Regions from separate parts of the Rossellomorea sp. NRS-1567 genome, predicted to be linked through region 2. Evidence: riboswitches for the same ligand, from Rfam matches in the RefSeq annotation. Region 2 holds a riboswitch; each other region holds the start of a gene.

What was found. A riboswitch is a leader RNA that binds a small molecule or an ion and turns the genes downstream of it on or off. The one in region 2 is predicted to bind S-adenosylmethionine.
Region 1: linked by a shared signal. The riboswitch ahead of ACIFOD_RS08525 (homocysteine synthase) and the one ahead of ACIFOD_RS02280 (2,3-diketo-5-methylthiopentyl-1-phosphate enolase) in region 2 are both predicted to bind S-adenosylmethionine.
Region 3: linked by a shared signal. The riboswitch ahead of ACIFOD_RS04215 (Na+/H+ antiporter NhaC family protein) and the one ahead of ACIFOD_RS02280 (2,3-diketo-5-methylthiopentyl-1-phosphate enolase) in region 2 are both predicted to bind S-adenosylmethionine.
Region 4: linked by a shared signal. The riboswitch ahead of mmuP (S-methylmethionine permease) and the one ahead of ACIFOD_RS02280 (2,3-diketo-5-methylthiopentyl-1-phosphate enolase) in region 2 are both predicted to bind S-adenosylmethionine.

Annotation. Positions count from the first base shown of each region.
Region 1 covers NZ_JBITPL010000014.1:118,291-123,282, forward strand. Annotated here, with positions in the region: gene ACIFOD_RS08505 (hypothetical protein) at 1-210, shown strand, start outside; gene ACIFOD_RS08510 (redoxin domain-containing protein) at 203-784, shown strand; gene ACIFOD_RS08515 (DUF302 domain-containing protein) at 876-1,259, shown strand; gene ACIFOD_RS08520 (trans-sulfuration enzyme family protein) at 1,384-2,523, shown strand; SAM riboswitch class I at 2,619-2,738, shown strand; gene ACIFOD_RS08525 (homocysteine synthase) at 3,047-4,342, shown strand; gene metX (homoserine O-acetyltransferase MetX) at 4,442-4,992, shown strand, end outside.
Region 2 covers NZ_JBITPL010000002.1:117,787-122,778, forward strand. Annotated here, with positions in the region: gene ACIFOD_RS02265 (1,2-dihydroxy-3-keto-5-methylthiopentene dioxygenase) at 1-282, opposite strand, end outside; gene ACIFOD_RS02270 (methylthioribulose 1-phosphate dehydratase) at 279-926, opposite strand; gene ACIFOD_RS02275 (2-hydroxy-3-keto-5-methylthiopentenyl-1-phosphate phosphatase) at 923-1,585, opposite strand; gene ACIFOD_RS02280 (2,3-diketo-5-methylthiopentyl-1-phosphate enolase) at 1,585-2,799, opposite strand; SAM riboswitch class I at 2,911-3,013, opposite strand; gene ACIFOD_RS02285 (pyridoxal phosphate-dependent aminotransferase) at 3,064-4,248, opposite strand; gene ACIFOD_RS02290 (carbon-nitrogen family hydrolase) at 4,371-4,992, shown strand, end outside.
Region 3 covers NZ_JBITPL010000006.1:48,166-53,157, forward strand. Annotated here, with positions in the region: gene cls (cardiolipin synthase) at 1-277, shown strand, start outside; gene ACIFOD_RS04200 (YpbS family protein) at 366-638, shown strand; gene ACIFOD_RS04205 (DUF2187 family protein) at 743-1,015, opposite strand; gene ACIFOD_RS04210 (MFS transporter) at 1,714-2,886, opposite strand; SAM riboswitch class I at 3,350-3,454, shown strand; gene ACIFOD_RS04215 (Na+/H+ antiporter NhaC family protein) at 3,541-4,857, shown strand; gene ACIFOD_RS04220 ((S)-benzoin forming benzil reductase) at 4,949-4,992, opposite strand, start outside.
Region 4 covers NZ_JBITPL010000019.1:203,401-208,392, reverse strand. Annotated here, with positions in the region: partial or broken gene thiD (bifunctional hydroxymethylpyrimidine kinase/phosphomethylpyrimidine kinase) at 1-510, shown strand, start outside; gene thiE (thiamine phosphate synthase) at 507-1,163, shown strand; gene nei (endonuclease VIII) at 1,263-2,090, opposite strand; SAM riboswitch class I at 2,229-2,335, shown strand; gene mmuP (S-methylmethionine permease) at 2,428-3,840, shown strand; gene mmuM (homocysteine S-methyltransferase) at 3,809-4,759, shown strand; gene ACIFOD_RS16035 (glucoamylase family protein) at 4,829-4,992, opposite strand, start outside.

The sequences.
Region 1 (4,992 bases), on a different contig from region 2:
CTACTTATCCTTGTCTTTTTCATAAAAAAAACCGGTGATCCCGGCAGCGATATCTGGGCAGGACAGTTATTGGTCATGTTTACATTAGTCCAGCTATTTCTAAGTGCCTTCATTGGCGGTTTTGAATTTAACGTCACAGCCTGGACCTATCTGATCATGATGACCTATTTCATCTTTCTTTTAAAAGTAAGGAGGAAACACAATGAATAAACGAAATTTTGCGTTGGCCATCGTTGCGCTTCTGATCGGCATTTTCTTAGCGAACTTTTTTCAGGATCAGCAGGAAAAGAAGGCCAGGGAAGAGGCTGCCCAATTAGCCAATGAATCCATGGATCTGTCTAATGCAGAGCAGGGGCTCGCCAAAGGGGATCGCGCTCCGGATTTTGAATTAACCACTTTAGATGGTGAAGCCGTAAAGCTTTCAGATTATCAAGGTGAAAAAGTGATCCTGAACTTCTGGGCTACCTGGTGTCCGCCATGTAAAGCTGAAATGCCCCATATGCAGAGTTATTACGAGAACAATGCAGATAAAGAAAACGTTGAAATCCTTGCCGTCAACCTGACCTCCATGGACGAAGGGGAAAAGGCCGTCCATGAATTCATCGACGGCTATGAACTCACCTTTCCCATCCCCATGGATGAAAAGGGAGAAATCGGAGACGAATACCGGGCCTTCACTATCCCCACAACCTACATGATCGACACCAAAGGCATCATCCAACACAAAATCGTCGGCCCCATGAACGAAGAAATGATGGGTAAAATGGTGGAAGGAATGGAATAATGGAGAGGGACGGACCTCTGAATATCGATGTTTGACCTTATACGCTATGAGGTATTAAAAGAATGTGATAAAAAAAGGAGGAGATATGAACATGTTTCATTACACAAAGGAAGTTTCAATGAGTGTGAAAGAAGCAGTGGAAGCGGTAGAAACCGCTCTGAAAGATGAAAGCTTTGGCGTGCTATGGAATCTCGATCTTGCCCAGAAGCTGCAGGATAAGGGCCTTGATTTCAATGAAGAAGTAGTCGTATTAGAGGTGTGTAATCCACATGAAGCTAAAAAGGTGCTGGAAGAAAGCATGCTCGTAAGCTACTTCCTCCCTTGTAAAGTGACGGTATACACAGAAGGCGGAGCAACCAAAATCGGTATGGCAAAGCCAAGCAAGCTGATCGAAATGGTGGATAACGATAAATTGAAAAACCTGGCATTGGATATTGAAAATCGCCTGATCGGATGTTTAGATAACGTTCAATAAAACGCAGAGCACCTGTTGCAATTGGGCAGGTGTTTTTTTATGCCTTCGGGTACATCCTACTCCTCACAATCTTCTGAATATGATACACTTTTAAAAATACGTTGATTCAGGAAGGATGACAGAGATGAAGTTCACAACGAAGGTCGTACATAGTCAGTTAAAAGGAACTGAGGAAATCCGCAGTAAGACGACACCGATTTATCAAACATCTGCCTTTTCTTTTACCTCTTTAGAAGAGTTGGAGGGTTTCTATGAAGGGAAATCACCTTATCTCTACACAAGAACGGGAAATCCGAATACAGACGAGCTTGGTAAGATGGTAGCTGACTTGGAAGGAGCCCAGGCAGGTGTCGCAACCTCTTCTGGATTATCGGCCATCCTTGTTGGAATCCTTGCTGTTGTGCAATCAGGCGATCATATTATTGCCGCTGAGGATTTATACGGCGGTACGTTCCATATGCTGAAAGAAGAGCTGAAATCATTCGGTATTTCCACTTCATTCGTTGATTTTACAAGTGTGGAAGAATTAGAGGAGGCCATTACTCCACAAACCAAACTCCTCTACAGTGAGACCGTCACAAACCCGTTTATGCGAGTGGAAGATATCCCGAAAATGGTCGAATTCGCGGAAAAACACAACCTGAAAACGATGATCGACAACACATTTGCCACACCGTTTATGCGCCAGCCTTTCTTAGAAGGGGTGGACCTGGTCGCACACAGTGCCACGAAGTATATCGGTGGACACAGTGATATCACAGCAGGAGTCTTAGTTGGAAAAGAAGAACTGGTTCAAAAAGCGAGAGAAAAAGTCGTCAACATCGGTTCGAACTTAAGTCCATTTGAAGCGTGGCTGACTTGCCGTGGAGCGAAAACACTGGCTCTTCGTATGGGAACACAAGCAAGAAATGCCGAAGTTCTTGCGGCAGACCTTCGAGCAAATGAATATGTAAAGAAAGTCTATTACCCAACCGATTTATCCAAAAAAGGAAATGGCGCAATCGTAACGATCGAGCTATCCAACACATGTGATATCAGCACATTTTTCAAATCACTTGCCTGGATTAAAATCATCCCTTCCCTTGCCGGTGTAGAGACGACGGTTTCCTACCCATTAGGAACGTCTCATCGTGCTCTACCGAAAGATGCGCAGGAAAAACTCGGAATAAACACACATGTCGTGCGCATATCGTTAGGTATTGAGGATGGGGAAGACATCGTCGTGCAATTGAACGAAGCGATTGCAGCTTCTGTTAAAAATTAAATAATGGAAAAATTCTAAAAATACCCTTGACGTTAAGGTCGGTTACCCCTTATAATTCATCTCAACGCAAGAATTTTCACATTGACAACTACATGCTCTTATCCAGAGAGGTGGAGGGACTAGGCCCGATGAAACCCGGCAACCTTCATGTGCGCATTATAGCGTCACATGAAAAGGTGCTAATTCCTGCAGGCGATCTGCCTGAAAGATAAGAGGAGGACCCTATTAAAATAGACCCTCTTCTTAGGAAGAGGGTTTTTTGTTTTTTCCTCTTCTATCTTCTTAGGAAAATATACTTCTTCGACTTTTCAGTTTCTGAGTTCAACAGGAGAATTTTGGCCGGAAATTAACAGGAGAGAATGGGTCGATATTTAACAGTCAAATATTATCCCAAACTCAACAGTCAAATTATCACTAAAATTCAACAGGCAAAAACCCAACCAACATTAACAGGCAAACGTCCAAAACATCCAACCGCCAAACGAAAACCCAAATACCAAAAACATTTCAGGAGGAATTCTCTATGACAAAATCATTCGATTTCGACACACTACTTCTTCACGGTGGCCAGGAGCCGGATCCATCAACAGGCTCTAGAGCAGTGCCCATTTATCAAACGACATCCTACGTTTTCGATAACAGTGATCATGCGGCAAAATTATTTGCCCTTGAAGAACCGGGAAACATTTATACCCGAATCATGAACCCGACAGTAGACGTGTTGGAAAAGCGCCTTGCACTTCTAGAAGGGGGGATCGGAGCACTGGGTGTTTCATCCGGGATGGCCGCTATCTCACTATCAATCTTGAATATCGCCGGAGCAGGTGATGAAATTGTAGCAGCTACCAATCTCTACGGTGGAACCTATAATCTATTCTCTACCACTCTCCCGAAATACGGAATCAAGGTGCATTTTGTAGATCCGACCGACCCGGAAAATTTCCGCAAAGCGATCACTCCTAAAACGAAAGCGGTATTCGCTGAGACAATCGGAAATCCAAGTCTACATGTGCTTGATATTGAAGCGGTAGCAAAAGTGGCTCATGACCATCACATCCCATTGATCATCGATAATACCTTTGCCACTCCATATGTATGTAAGCCAATCGAGTATGGAGCTGATATCGTCATCCACTCTGCAACAAAATGGATTGGCGGTCATGGTACAGCAATTGGGGGAGTCGTCATTGACGGTGGGAAGTTCGATTGGAATCATGAAAAGTTCCCGGGCTTCACGGAAGAGGACCGGAGCTATAATGGACTTCGCTATGCACAGGATGTAGGACCGGCAGCCTTTATTACAAAATTAAGAGTACAGCTGCTTCGTGATTTGGGAGCGTGCTTAAGTCCGCAAAACGCATTCCTATTGCTGCAGGGATTAGAAACGCTGCATCTTCGCATCGAACGTCACACAGAGAATGCCTTGAAAATTGCGGAGCATTTAGATCAGCATAATGGTGTCGCTTGGGTATCCTATCCAGGATTGCCGCAGCATCCGTCTCATAAACTTGCTCAAAAATATTTGAAAAACGGAGCGGGTTCCATCGTCGTCTTTGGTATTAAAGGCGGCAGGGATTCGGGACGGAAAGTAGTCGATAATATCTCCCTTTGGTCTCATGTTGCCAACGTAGGAGATGCGAAATCACTGATCATCCATCCGGCTTCCACGACCCATCAGCAATTAAACGACCAGGAAATCCGTGCGACTGGGGTAACCGAGGATCTGGTGAGACTTTCTGTTGGATTAGAGTCTGCGAAAGACCTGATCGAGGACTTGGATCATGCCATTGAAGTCGCATTGGAAACATCGCGGGTATAATAGGAGGAATTTTTTAGTCAGGGAAGATTTAACACGCGGGGGTATACGGGGTAAAATCCTTATCCCCCCGCCACAACACCAAAAAAAGGAGGTGGAGGAATGGAGAAGCCATACACATATGAAGTGAGCTCCATTACCATCCCATCCCTAACATTAGAGTCAGGCACCACGTTGAAAAATGTAGATCTTACGTATGAACGAACAGGAAACAAAGACGGACCGGCCATACTGGTTTGCCATGCCCTCACCGGGACCCATATCGTAAAGGGGACGAGTGAAGACCGCGGCTGGTGGGACGGACTGATCGGGCCCGGGTCGTATATTGATACCGAACATTTTAATGTGATTGCCTTTAATGTATTAGGAGGATGTGAAGGAAGTACCGGACCGGCATCCACCAATCAACATACGGGAGAGCGTTACGGTCCGGACTTCCCGGGTATTACGATAAGGGACATGGTCCATGCCCAATATAAAGCACTCCAACAACTTTCAATGGACCACATCGAAGCGGTCATCGGAGGTTCGCTGGGAGGGATGCAGGCCTTAGAATGGGGGGCCCTGTATCCTGCCTATATAAATAAAGTATTCGCTCTTGCCGTCACCCCTGCCTTAAATGATTACGGTCTCGCTTATAATCACATCGGAAT
Region 2 (4,992 bases):
ATTCCTTAAAAGCTCTTCAAGATTTGGTGTTCGCTCGGAAAGGGAAATCACATCCCAGGCCTGATATCCTCTTCGCTCTGAAATATCTTCAATCTCCTCTTTAAAAGCAGACAGAATTTCCGCTTTATCATCTTCGGTTAAAGCGTATCGGTCCCTTAGTCCTACGTCCAGCTTTCCAATATTCCAATGCTCATATATGACTCCTTGTTCACTTAAATACCTCACTACCTCTTCCTGATTATCAATGACCTGATTTTTTCCCTGGATTTTGATTGTCGTCATAATCGTACTCCTCCTTTAGTAATGGATCCCGCGTTCGTTATAGATAAAAGAGTGAGTTGATATTGAAACATAAACTCACAAGCTTCTAATAGTTTCTTAGCTTCAAAACCGGTTCTTCCCCATACTGTAATCCCGTGGTTGCGAATGAGCACTGCTCCTTTGTCTGCTTTAATAAAGGACCGAAACTCCTCGGCAAGCGTCGGGATATGCGCATGATTACAAATGATTGGAATGGACAAAGAATCATCTTCCTCCCATTTATCCCAAGCTTTAATTAATTCTTGGTTTCTGAATGTGACGACACCTTCATCCCCATACAGTTCACTGATCACATTATTCGCAACGGTATGAACGTGTAAGCTGCATCCCGCTGAACTTTCTGTAAAAACATGACTGTGCAGCAATGTTTCGGCTGATGGTCGTGCAGGAGTATCCTGGATGGCCTCACCACGTGCGTTTACGAGCAGGAAATCTTCTTCTGTTTGCTTCCTTTTATCCTTTCCACTTGCCGTAACCAGGAAAGTAGCAGGGGAAGAACTCACTCGCATCGCAAGGTTCCCGCTCGTTCCCATAAACCAATCCCTCGCTGCCAGTTCCCTTTTAATATCAGCGAGTTCTTCCCACTCCGATTGATAGGAATTCATATTTTCACTCCTCTTTCAATGACGTCCATACAATCGTGGAAGGATTCAAACGGATGATAGGGTATTCCTTTTTCTTCACATGTATGTGCCAAATAGTCTCTGGCGATCACAGTGTCTCCAAGCTTTGCCATTTCGATATCTGTTACAGAATCCCCTATCACAATGACCTCCGTACCTTTTGTTAAAGACAGCATCCTCAAGATGGAAGGCTTGCAGCATCCACATCCTTTGCTTTCACAGTGATCATCGCAAGGATGTGGCCAATGAATCTCTATGGTTGAATCGTTAAAGTTTGCTTCATTACAATAAATCCCATTAAAAGGCCCATAATCTTTTAGTAAAGGATGAACAAAGAAGTCGATTCCACCGCTTACGATATACAAAGGAATCTCATGTTCTTTTGTATACTCTACAAACTCCTTAAACCCTTTACGTATGATTGCTGTGTCTAATAGATACTGAATCATTTCCTCTTTCTGTGATGAAGGAATAAGTGAAAATAGCTTGCTTACCCCTTCTTTAATGGACAACGACTGATTTAAGATGCCGTCTTTGATAGGTTCCCATTCTGGAGGGGCAAAGGATTTCATCAACGAGATGATATTGTCGGTTTCTGTAATCGTTCCATCAAAATCACAAAAAATGATCGGACGCGTCACTATACCTTTACCTCCTCTCCCCATAGGGATAGTGCTTTACGAAGCTCACCATGAGTATCTGCAGCATCTGTGAGAGTCTCTCCCATTAAAACTGCCTCAATTGCTTGGACGAATGCCTTTCCCCCTCCAATTGCCCCATCTGGATGGCCATGGATGCCACCCCCTGCATTAATGACACAGTCTACACCAAAATCCTTCACCAAATGCGGTACAAGCGCAGGATGAATGCCTGCTGACGGTACCGGCAATGCTCTTCTTAGATGATCATCATCCTTCGTTAACTCATGGCTGAGGGACAGGACTTGGTTCTTTTCTAATGCGACACTTCCGTATGGAGATGGAAATAAAGAAAAATCAGCTCCGGCCATGCGTAGGAATTTCCCTAACCATAAAGAATAGCTCACACCATATGCAGGAGATGAAGCAACAGCACCTGCAAATGCAGGATGGGCCATAATCGGCAACCTGATCTCAGGGTCCTCCCTCAATTCCTGGAGAACATCCAGGCCGTAAGTAAACACATTGAATAAAAGGGCTTGGGCTCCAAGCTCACGTGCTTTTCTTGCTTTATCACGTAATTCTGAAGTCCTTCCTGTCAGGTTTACAGCATACAGTGTTTTCTTGCCTGTCTCTTCATACAGCTCGTGTAACACTTTTTTCCCTATACTGATCCTCTCAGTGAAAGGTGTCAGTGAATTATCAAAGAGAATCTCATCGTCTTTTACTAGGTCAACTCCCCCAAGAGCCTGGGCCCTTAATTGAGTTTCAAGGTAGGTAAGATCCCTGCCGATTACGCCTTTAAAGATGCTCATTAACAGGGGTCTATCTTGTACTCCCGTCAGCTCCCTTATTCCCTCTATTCCAAACCGTGGTCCAGGATAGGCTTTTTTCAATTCACTGGAAAACTCTATATCTACTAATTTCACTTCACCATCCAGGGAAAGCTTGCCGAATACCGTAGTAAGGATGGCCGGAATATCATTGGAATAATTATGACCGGGATAGCCAATCTGCACTTCACCCCGGGAGCCACCTTCCTCTTCCCACTCCTTTACGGAAACGACTCTCCCCTTGTACTTCCGCAATTGATCCTGTTCCAGGAGAGGTAAGTCCGTCCATGAACCGACCGTCAATCCCAGGGCGATCCCTTCTGCCTTTTTCTCGAATGAACCACTCTTTCCCTTCAGTTCATATGTAGCTATCACTTCACTCATTGTTGTCCTGCCTCCTTTTAATAATGCTATTTTAGCCGCAAGTTGACTTCATAAGCCTGTGCAAACCAAAAAACCTCTTCCAAATAAGAAGAGGTTTGCATTCGTCACTCTTTCTTATCTGTCAGCATTATTGCTGCAAGAATTAGCACCGTGCTTGAATAAGTCGGTTGCCGGGCTTCATTGGGCTTGTCCCTCCGCCTGCTCTTGATAAGAATTTCATTATTCATTATTTCAGTTGGATTATTGCACCAATTTCAACTTCTGTCAATCCCTTTTGTGGAATAATTCTAAATTTTCTATACGCGAAATCGCTTCTTTTATCCGCTCGTTTGTGGTTAATAGTCCTACTCGTACATACCCTTCTCCGAATTCTCCAAAGCCTACACCCGGGGCTACAGCGACTTTGATTTTTTCAAGTAAATAAGTAGAGAACTCTACAGAGCTGAATCCATCAGGTACTTTTAACCAGGCGAAGAAGGAACCTTGTGGAGCTTTTACATCCCACCCTATATCCTGAAGTCCGGAGATTAATAGTTTTCTCCTTTCTTCGTATGTTGAAACCAGTGCATCTACACATTCCTGGGAACTTAAAAGGGCAGTGGTAGCCGCTTCTTGAATAGCACCGAACAGACTCACATATAAGTGATCTTGCAGGAGGTTGATCGCTTCTATGACACTTTTATTCCCTACTGCAAACCCCACTCTCCAACCAGCCATATTATACGTTTTCGATAATGTATAAATCTCAATCCCCACATCCTTTGCTCCATCTGTTTCCAAGAAGCTTATGGGCTTATTTCCATCAAACCCAATAGCTCCATAGGCAAAATCATGTACAACACATATATCATGCTGATTGGCAAGAGTGACTGTTTCTTCAAAGAATGATTTTGTGGCGATTGCTCCAGTAGGGTTATTAGGGTAGTTCAGAAACATTAGCTTCGCATTTTCCAGCTCATTACGGGAGTGTTCACGATAATCAGGCAGGAATCCATTCTCCTCTCGTAGTGGCATTTTAATCATACGAGCTTCTGCCAATGCTACCCCTGATAAATAATCGGGATAACCGGGATCGGGCACCAATACCCCATCACCAGGATTCAATAAACATTGAGGGATTTCAACTAACCCGGCTTTTCCTCCGAACAGAACGGCTACCTCTGTTTCCGGGTCTAATTCCACACCGTATTCACGCAGGTAGAAAGCCGCAATCGCCTCTTTAAAGGACGATAAGCCGCGAAATGGAGGATACTTATGATTGGACGGGGAAGCTGCTGCTTCTGTCAGTTTCTCCACAATATGTGGAGGAGTCGGTTGATCCGGATTTCCCTGGCCCAAATTAATGACATCATGTCCCTCTTTGACCACAGCATTCACTGTTTTTGCGAGGGATGCGAAAAATTGTTCAGGTAATAAATCTAATCGTTTTGCCTTACCAAAGGTTTTCATACACTCACCCACTACATTTTTTTGAAAATTAATTACTTTCAAATTCTAGTCACAAATGATATAACGGGAAATAAAGAATGTAAAGGATTAAATTCCAAAAAGTCATTAATGAGGTGAAAGAAATGATTCAAAAGATAGGTCTTGCTCAGATGGATATTGTGTTCGGACACCCAGAAGAAAACAAGAAAAAAGTAGAGAAATGGGTGAAAAAAGCAAGTGACGACGGCTGTGATACGGTTGTGCTCCCTGAGCTGTGGACGACTGGATATGACCTTACAAGAATGGATGAAATCGCTGATGAAGGAGCAAAGGATTCAACCTCCTTCCTGTCTGCCCTGTCAAAGAAATATTCCATTCACATTGTAGGTGGTTCTGTTGCACAGAAAACGCAGGATGGGGTGTCCAACACGCTTTTAGTTACGAATTCAAAAGGCGAGTTGGTGAAAAAGTATTCGAAACTTCACTTGTTTAAGCTGATGGATGAACATCATTATTTACTTCCTGGGCATGAAGATGGCATCTTCACCCTTCAAGACACAGAGATGGCGGGTTTGATTTGTTACGACATCCGTTTCCCGGAATGGTTCAGAAAACAAGTTCTACTAGGTGCCAAGGTTGTTTATGTCGTAGCAGAATGGCCGGCAGCACGAATTGATCACTGGCAGACCCTCTTAAGGGCAAGAGCGATTGAAAATCAATGCTTCGTGATCGCCTGCAACCGGGTGGGAAGCGACCCGAACAATG
Region 3 (4,992 bases), on a different contig from region 2:
TTATATATATGATAACGGCTTTATTCATGCCAAAACCATTGTAGTGGATGAAACCATTTCTTCTGTTGGAACGGCAAATATTGATGTGCGAAGCTTTCGCCTCAACTTCGAGGTAAATGCCTTTTTATATGATCAAACTATTTCTGAAAGTCTGAGCGCTGTGTTCAGGAAAGATATGGAGAAGAGCAGAGAATTAACCATGGAAGAGTATGATGAAAGACCTCTGAAGATCAAATTGAAAGAATCAATTTCAAGGCTCCTGTCCCCTATCTTATAGATAGTGATATTCTAAGACATTGCCATGAGGGCCTGGAAGAAGGCATAATAGAGGGTATAATGCGTAATTGATAGAGAGGGATGAAATCATGAGTGTACATAAAGACATTACGAAGCATTCAAGTAAGCAAAATCAGCTGGTACAACAATTTATGATATTGGATGAGCATAGAGAAAGAGCGATCGATGAAGCCGTTCAGCTTTGTTTGAATGAGCAGCCGTTTACAACGGATGCCATTAATCAAGTGACGAATGAAATCAACGTCCTTGCCCGTCAAGGTGTCGTTCCACAGAGAAAGCTTGTCACAATTGAAATGGTGAAGGAATATGCAGCTAAAATAAATGAACCAGGTTTTAGTTGATTCATTTCATTAGCGAGTGTCAGACTCCACATAAAAAGACCTTGAAACGGCTAACCCAAATTAATGGTAGGCGTGTCAGGGTCTTTTACTTTGAATGCTGGAATTTAAGCTTTTAATGCGCTATTCCACCCATCATAAACAAATACAGGTTGTGTACCAATTTCAGCACGTTCTATGACAACATAGTTTTTATGTGACACGACAGTTTGATCATCCGGTAAATCCAGCTTCTTCGCAACATCCTGGTCCATTTTAACAATGACCGTGTTTTCTCTAAGGGTAGTAACCACACCATTGATTACATGTTTCTTTCTTTTGAATTGAACGGTATCTCCAAGGTTTGCATTATCTTTTGAGTACACGAATGTATTTTCCAATTTAATATCCCCTTTTCAAATAATGTAATATGTTTCTTTTCTAGTTTATATAATTGAGAGAATTTTCTAATAATATTATTCTAACTGGTATTTATATAATTTTCAATGAATACTTATCCTTCTTCTACCACAATTCATGTTTTTCAAAACCTTTTAAGAAAACTTTTTTGTTTGCTTATTCTTTCTCCCTCATTATATCAATTGGCTACCATTATAGGAAAATCCTTCCTTTTAATATTTTTTTACAAAAAACGAGACTGGGACAAAACTAAAAAACCACGATATAAAGACGAAAATTAGTAGTGTAGGTTCTTAATACCGCTATTGATTTCCGTGCAAGACTACGCTTTCCGCGGGTAGCGCGTGAGCCTCCTCGGCAAGCCTGCGGGAAGAAAAGCGGAGGGGCTTTGTTCAGAGGCGGGTGGCATAAGGCGAAGCGGCCACGAAGGCGTTCTTTGCCTTCTTGGACGGTTTGACTTATGACATGTGCCTCTAAGCCCCGGAGCTGGACGGGTCTCACATTAGCTACTTTTCCCGCAGGAGTCTTCGTCTTGCACTCCAATCAACCGCTGGAAAGAGCTAAAATCATATGTACCGTAAATAAATAAAAAACCCGAACAAATCTGCCTACTAAAAAGCAGAATAGTTCGGGTTTTACTTAGACTAAAACACTTTTGTCCCAACCTCGCTTTGATGTATTAATAAGCGAGTGCATTTTTCTTTTCTTCTTTCATGAGGACAAAGCAAAGGAAAATACCTAATAGGGATAGGACTGCGAAGAATAAGTACACCGTGTAAATGGAGTACGTTTCATAGATAAAGCCGCCAACAAAGGTACTGAACCAATTCCCCAGTCCGTTTCCGATTGCTGAATATACCGTAACGGCTGTTGCTGTAATGTGGGAAGGCGTGATTTCTTTGATGTAGCGCAGGCCGGCTGGGATGAACAAGCCAATGGCAAGACCTTGCATGACAGCCGATGAATAGACAAGCCACAGGCTAGGTTCTGTAAAGTAAAAGAGCCAGCGGAGCATAGATGCAGCACCTGCCAAGGCAGCGACTGTTAACAAACCGAATTTATCTATCCATCCACCGGCGACCCTCATAAAGGGAACCTCCGATAACACTGCAATCAGGAACGCGAGACCAATTCCCGCATATGTTCCTCCTGAATCTTCTACAAATAATCCGAAATACACATTATTTGCTAGATTCGGACCGAACACTAAGAAAGTGACCGATAAAAAGATGAGGAACTTTTTCATCGTGAATAATTCCTTCATTCCTGCCTTTAAATCAAGCTTTGCTGCCGCTCTCTCTTTCGGAAACCGGAAGGAAAGGAATCCGGAGAGAACTAAACAGATAAAGAAAGAGTAAAAAATGATGGTAGGCCCGATAAATCCTTCTGAAAGTCTTCCCATTATAAAGACTGCTATACCAAAGCCCAAAGAACCGAACAAACGGATATTTCCGTAGTTATACCGGACCTTACTTGTATACTTCAAGCTGATACTATCGGAAACGGGAATGATCGCACTTTGGAAAATGGCAACTAGAATGGCCACGATAAGGAGTCCATAGTAAAAGTCCATAAACAAGTAACCGAGTGCAAAGATTCCCGCCACTAAAGAGGTTAAACCAAGAACCACGGTGGGACGATTGGTCGTGTCACTCACCATTCCCCAAATTGGCTGGAAGAAAATCATCATGATGGGACCTACAGACATGATCGTTCCAATCTGATAGCCATTTAACCCCACGCTTTCGCTCAAATACACACTGAGTAAGGGATATAAACTACCAACACCGAAGAACGTTAATAAGTAAAATCCTTGTAAAGTAAAAATTTGATTTCGTACTGTTCTTTCCACTACCGTATCCCCCAAGATGTTTTTTGTCTTCCTTATAGTAGACCTTGAACGTTCAATTGTCTATGAGTTTATGCCTTATTATGGATAAAGTCATGCTTTTTTAGATTTTCTGGTGCCGGGAAGGAATGTATCGTCCAGCTACGGCGGCTAGTCCCTCGAGGTCATAAGCCAATAACGACAAAAAGGCAAAAAGCGCCTTTCCGCCGTTCTTGTCTTATGCTTGTCGGGACTGAACGAGCCGCCTCCGCTTTTGTTTCATCCAGCTACGGCGGCTAGTCCCTCGAGGTCATAAGCCAATAACGACAAAAAGGCAAAAAGCGCCTTTCCGCCGTTCTTGTCTTATGCTTGTCGGGACTGAACGAGCCGCCTCCGCTTTTGTTTCAGAAAAATTTCCCGTTTGACTTTTTCGAGTAAACCCTTTAAAGTATGGAAGTATATTTTAAATCAACTAAATACGATATTCTTCTTATCCAGAGAGACGGAGGGACTGGCCCTGCGATGTCTCGGCAGCGGACTCATATTGAGTGCTGTGCCACATCCAGCAAGCGAAATGCTTGAAAGATAAGAGGAGTGTTTCGTTCTTTTGAAACCTCTTCTTATTCCGGAAGAGGTTTTTTGTATTTTAGTAAATTGGACGACAAAGGAGTGTTAGGAATGAATCAAGAAAAAGGAAATCTATTGGCGTTACTGCCTTTGATCATATTTGTTTCTCTGTTCCTTGGAGCAGGCATCATTTCAGGAGACTTTTATGCCTTTCCTGTACTAGTATCAATTGTCATCGCATCCGTTGTAGGTCTGTTGATGAACCGAAAAGAGACGTTAACGGCTAAGATTGAGCGTTTTGCTAAAGGATCCGGTCACCCTGATATCATGATCATGGTCTTTATCTTCCTGTTAGCGGGAGCGTTTTCCGGAGTAGCTGAAAAGATGGGAGCCGTTGATTCAACTGTAAACTTCGCCCTATCCGTGCTGCCTGGTAACTTGATCATTGTGGGATTATTTATTATCGCTGCTTTCATTTCGTTATCAATGGGTACATCCATGGGAACGATCGCAGCACTCGCGCCAATCGGTGTCGGGATTAGTTCAGGTACAGATATTTCTATGCCCCTTGCCATGGCGACCGTCATTGGAGGAGCGATGTTCGGAGATAACTTATCGTTCATTTCAGATACGACCATTGCAGCTGTTCGTACACAGAAAACGGAAATGAAAGATAAATTTAAAGTCAACTTCTTCATTGTATTACCTGCCGCAATTGTGACAATGGTGATTCTCCTTGTTCTTACTATGGGGAATCAATCTACTGTCGGAGCGGAAAGCTTTAATTGGATTAAAATTCTGCCTTACCTTGGAGTTATCATCGGTGCTCTTGCAGGATTAAATGTGTTTGTCGTTTTGTTAGGCGGAATTGTTTTAGCTGGAATCATTGGATTCATCGATGGAAGCTTTACTCCAGCCAGTTATTTCGGTAGCGTGGCCGATGGAATGACAGGAATGGCAGAGATTGTGATCCTTTCCGTGCTGATCGGCGGGGTTGTCGAACTTATCCGTCATAACGGCGGGATTCAGGCTTTACTTTATCACGCCACTCGCAAAATCAAGTCTCCTCAGGGAGCACAGCTTGCTACTGCAGGATTAGTGAGTTCTACTAACCTGTGCACAGCAAACAACACAATTTCAATCATTATTGCCGGCCCGCTTGCTAAATCGATTAGTGAAAACTATGGGGTGGATGCCCGTAAATCAGCCAGTATCCTTGATATTTTCTCTTGTTCGATTCAAGGATTAATCCCTTACGGAGCACAGGCCCTGTTAGTGGCTGAAGTCGCAGGCATTTCACCAATCAGCATCATCCCATATGCCTTCTACCCGATCTTGATTGCTGTTTGCGGTCTGATTGCCATTCGATTTGCACTACCGAAATTCACACGCAAATCTGCACCGGAAGCAAACCCGGTTCGATCTTAATAGATGAATTTAGAGAGACAAATCCTTTGGGGTTTGTCTCTTTTTTTGATAAGAAAAAAGCAGATTCCGTTTCCGGTAACCTGCTTTCTTTTTATAACAAATCATTTACATGATACAGCTTACCACTTTCAATTT
Region 4 (4,992 bases), on a different contig from region 2:
CTTGTGGTGGATCCTGTCATGATTGCAAAAGGCGGAGCCAAGCTTTTACAAGATGAAGCCGTTCGTGCGTTAAAGGAACAATTAATACCTCTTTCTGCTGTCATTACACCCAATTTACCTGAAGCAGAAGTCATCACCGGTATAAAGATTGAAACATTGGACGATCGAAAAGACGCCTCAAAGATCCTGATTGAAATGGGTGCCGGATCAGTCGTTATAAAAGGCGGACATGCCGATGGCGAGCAGGTAATCGACCTCTTTTATGATGGGGAGGAATTTGTGGAAATGGTCTCACCCAGAATCGAGACACCTCATACGCATGGAACTGGATGCACCTTCTCGGCTGCGATTACTGCTCAATTAGCTCAAGGAATGGACATCAAGGAAGCGGTCAAGACGGGGAAAGGGTTTATCCGGGCAGCCATTGAAGACCTACTTGGAATTGGGAATGGTCATGGCCCGACGAATCATTGGGCTTATAATAAGAAGGCATCAGGTGAACGTAAATGATCGATAAGCGGGAGCAATTAAAGGATTCTCTTACTCTTTATTTTATTATGGGAAGCACAAACTGCATGAAGGATCCGGTTTATGTGTTAGAACAGGCAATAGAAGGTGGCATAACCCTCTTTCAATTCCGGGAAAAAGGGCTCGGTGCCTTAGAAGGACAGAAAAAGATGAAACTTGCTGAAAAACTTCAGAAGGTATGCAAGGACGCCGGGATCCCTTTCATCGTAAATGACGATGTGGAATTGGCTTTAGCCATCGATGCTGATGGCATTCATATCGGTCAGGAAGACGAAAGGGCAAGTATCGTACGGGATAAAATCGGTGACAAATGGCTTGGGGTTTCCACTCATACACTTGCCGAAGCGCAGCAGGCGATTGCCGATGGGTCGGATTATTTAGGATCTGGTCCCATCTATCCCACCCTTTCAAAAGACGACACAGTCAAAATTCACGGCTTGGACATCATCAAAAGCTTTCGAATAAACGATATTCCTATCCCGATTGTGGGGATTGGAGGCATCAGTTCAATGAATGCCAAAGAAGTTATTGATGCTGGTGCCGACGGAATCTCGGTAATCTCAGCTATATCAGGTGCCGAAAACATCACAGAAGCGGCGAGAGAACTGAAGAGAGCCGTTTGTCCCGCCCGATAAATATGAAACCAGGCCTGCCCCAACACGTTAACTCCATTAACGTGTTGGGGCAGGCCTTATTTGACGATTCAAGTAACAAATGGATTGACAAATATTGCGTTATCCTTCGATTCCCTGACAAACCGGACAATAGTACAGCCTTCTTGAAGCTGCCACCGTCTTCTCGATTTCACTTCCACAGATGAAGCAAGACGCACCTTCCCGGTTAAAGACCCAGTGACGATAACGGGAGCGCTTCACTCCTTGACTTTTCAGCTTCTGCGCAAGGTCGGGATCATTGGTGATCCCACCAGTCTCATACGACTGCTTTACTAAACCCATGACAGCATGAGCTGCTTTGTTTAATTGATTTTCTGTACAATCGACTGGCCTTAGGGAAGGATGAATGCCAGCAACAAACATGATTTCAGATCGCAAATAATTTCCGATTCCGGCTACGAAACCTTGATCCAGCAATAGAATCGACCATTTGCGGTTTCGGAATCGTTTGTCCTTCATCCGTTCCATCAGCTCATCTACTGATACCTCTTCGCTTAAAAGATCCGGTCCTACTTTTGAGACGAATGGGTGCCCGGGCACTTCTTCGTCACGAAGAACCTCGATATCCGATGCACTATAGAGAAGTGCCGACTTTTTCTCATTATGTAGAGCCAACCTGAGCTGTCGGTTGGTTTTCGGGTAGTTATATGTGTTTCTGATATACCATTTTCCGTAAAGTTGATTGTGAGAGTAAATGGTGTATCCGTTGTCAAAGCGGATGAGCATGGCTTTTCCTTTCGTGTCCACTCTCTTCACGATCGATCCTTTTAATAGGTCTTCGTAATCTTCCAAATGAGGGAAGGCAAAGTATACATCTTGTACGGTTTTATTCTTAAGAGCGCGCTCGACTCCATCAGCCGCTCTTCTGATTTCCGGACCTTCTGGCATGGCGGTTTCTCCTTTTTTAGTATAGTTATTCCCTTTTTAATCCTTAATGTAACATTCGGATAGGCTGGGCTACTAATCTATTTCATGGTCTTGACATTATTCCAATATATTGATAAAGTTTTAAAAAATCTAAATATTTTCTTATCCAGAGAGGTGGAGGGACTGGCCCTTTGAAGCCTCAGCAACAGGTCTGTGAAGATACTGTGCTAATTCCAGCGGGTGATTCAAACCCTGATAGATAGGAGCAATCTTTTATTTGTCGGTGACGCACTCGTTTAGGGTGCGTTTTTTGTTTGTTCACCCATTCTTCAATACATTTAGAAGGAAGGGTGTTTGTATGGAAAAGGCAGGACAGAGTTTTAAAAGGAAGATGAAGACGCGGCATTTGGTGATGCTGTCTCTTGGAGGGGTGATCGGAACCGGGCTTTTCTTGAGTTCGGGGTACACGATCCATCAGGCTGGACCGTTTGGGACGATCCTTGCTTATTTGATTGGGGCGCTGGTGGTGTATCTTGTGATGCTTTGTTTAGGCGAGCTTTCTGTCCATATGCCGGAGACGGGATCCTTTCATAGTTATGCTACAAAATTCATTGGTCCTGGGACCGGTTATACGGTGGGCTGGTTATATTGGCTGACATGGACAGTGGCATTGGGGTCGGAGTTTACGGCGGCTGGCTTGATGATGCAGCGCTGGTTTCCTTCGATTAGTGTATGGATTTGGAGCGCGGTCTTTGCTGCGTTGATTTTTGTCCTTAATGCGTTGTCAGTGCGGTTTTTTGCTGAATCTGAATTTTGGTTTTCTTTAGTAAAAGTGATTGCGATTGTTGCGTTTATTGTGATTGGGACAGGGGCGATCGTCGGTTTCATCCCCCTCAGTCATTCAGAGCCCGCTCCGCTTTTCACGAATATCACAAGTTTTGGATTGTTTCCGAACGGGGCATTTGCCATCTTGATGACCATGCTTGCCGTGAATTTTGCCTTTTCAGGTACAGAATTGATCGGGGTTGCGGCGGGAGAAACAGAGAATCCATCAAAATCGATTCCTAAAGCCATCCGTACCACGCTTGTGAGATTGATCATCTTTTATGTAGGGACGATTGTCGTATTATCTGCTCTAATACCGAGCCAGTCAGCCGGTGTATTGGAAAGTCCTTTCGTAGCGGTACTTGGTCGGATTGGAATCCCGTATGCCGCCGATATTATGAATTTTGTGATCATAACGGCCATTTTATCAGCGGCAAACTCAGGTCTGTATGCTTCTTCCAGAATGCTATGGTCGCTTTCAGATAAGCAAACGATCTCACCGATTTTCGCCAAATTGACTGAAAAGGGAGTCCCTCTCAATGCGATTGTATGCAGCATGCTTGGAGGGGGGCTAGCCTTGCTTTCAAGCATCATTGCACCGGGGACGGTCTACATCGTATTGGTTTCGGTCTCAGGTCTTGCGGTGGTGATCGTGTGGATGAGCATTAGTGCTGCCCAGTTTCTATTTCGAAGACAGTACATAAGGGAAGGAAACGATGTGAAAGACCTGGCTTATCGGACGCCGCTCTATCCACTCGTTCCCATTGCGGCATTTCTGCTTTGTCTCGCTTCCTGTATCGGCATTGCCTTTGATCCCACTCAGAGGATAGCCCTTTATTGCGGAATCCCGTTTATCGCCCTTTGCTATGGAAGCTATCATCTAACACAATACGTAAAGAAAAGAGGAACAGGTTATGTCGAATCAACTGAAGCTGAATCCCATTGATGCTATTTTACAAAAACATTCCCCACTTATTTTAGATGGAGCGTTAGCCACAGAGCTGGAAACCCATGGCTGTGATTTAAACGATCCCCTTTGGTCTGCCCGTGTACTCCTTGAAAAACCGGAAGCGATTGAGAAAGTTCATGCTGATTATTTCCGTGCAGGAGCCGATTGTGCGATTACAGCCAGCTACCAGGCAACGGTGGATGGTTTTCGAAAGCGCGGAATAGAGAAACCAGAAACGCTGGAATTAATCAAAAAAACGGTTACTCTTGCCAAACAGGCTCGGGATGAATTTTGGAAGGAAGATAAGGGAAATTCGAATCGGCCGAAACCAATCGTTGCAGGTTCTGTAGGACCATACGGGGCATACCTTGCTGACGGCTCTGAATACGTTGGGAACTATGGAGTAAGCGATCAACATTTAGCAGATTTCCATTTTCCCCGAATCCAGGCACTAGTGGAGGCGGGTGCTGATTTGTTGGCGTTTGAGACCATCCCGTCCTTGCAGGAAGCAAGAGTACTCGCGTCACTTTTGAAAGAATTTCCGGATACCTGTGCCTGGCTGTCTTTTTCTTTAAAGGATGGAGAGACGATAAGTGATGGAACGGGGATTGAAGAGTGCACGCGTGTGTTCAATAACGATGAACAAATCGCTGCGATTGGTGTGAATTGTGCACCGATTATTGCGGCCAAGGAGGCGATAAGCGTATTAAGCAGAAACACTGACAAACCAATCATCGTGTACCCGAACTCAGGTGAGACTTACAATGCTGAGACTAAAACGTGGCATGGGGAGGAAGCGTGTTCGGCGTTTGATGAACAATCAGGAATTTGGTACGAGGCAGGTGCCCGTATCATTGGTGGTTGCTGCCGGACGGATCCTGGTCATATAGAAGCCTTGGCGAAGAGGTGGAGATAGGCAATGACACTTAAATGCAAAAGCCCAAGTGATACAACCACTTGGGCTCTTACATCATTATCGCTTCTATTATTTAATAGAAAACGTCTCTTTTATCAGTAGGTCCTCTGGAGATTTCCCGATTTGATCTTGATGGAAGTAATCTCTGATGACTCCATCTTTTAAATAGTTGACGATTGAGACCATTGTCATACCTTGATCTAAAGCGAGGTAGGCTTGAGTCACTTCTCCTG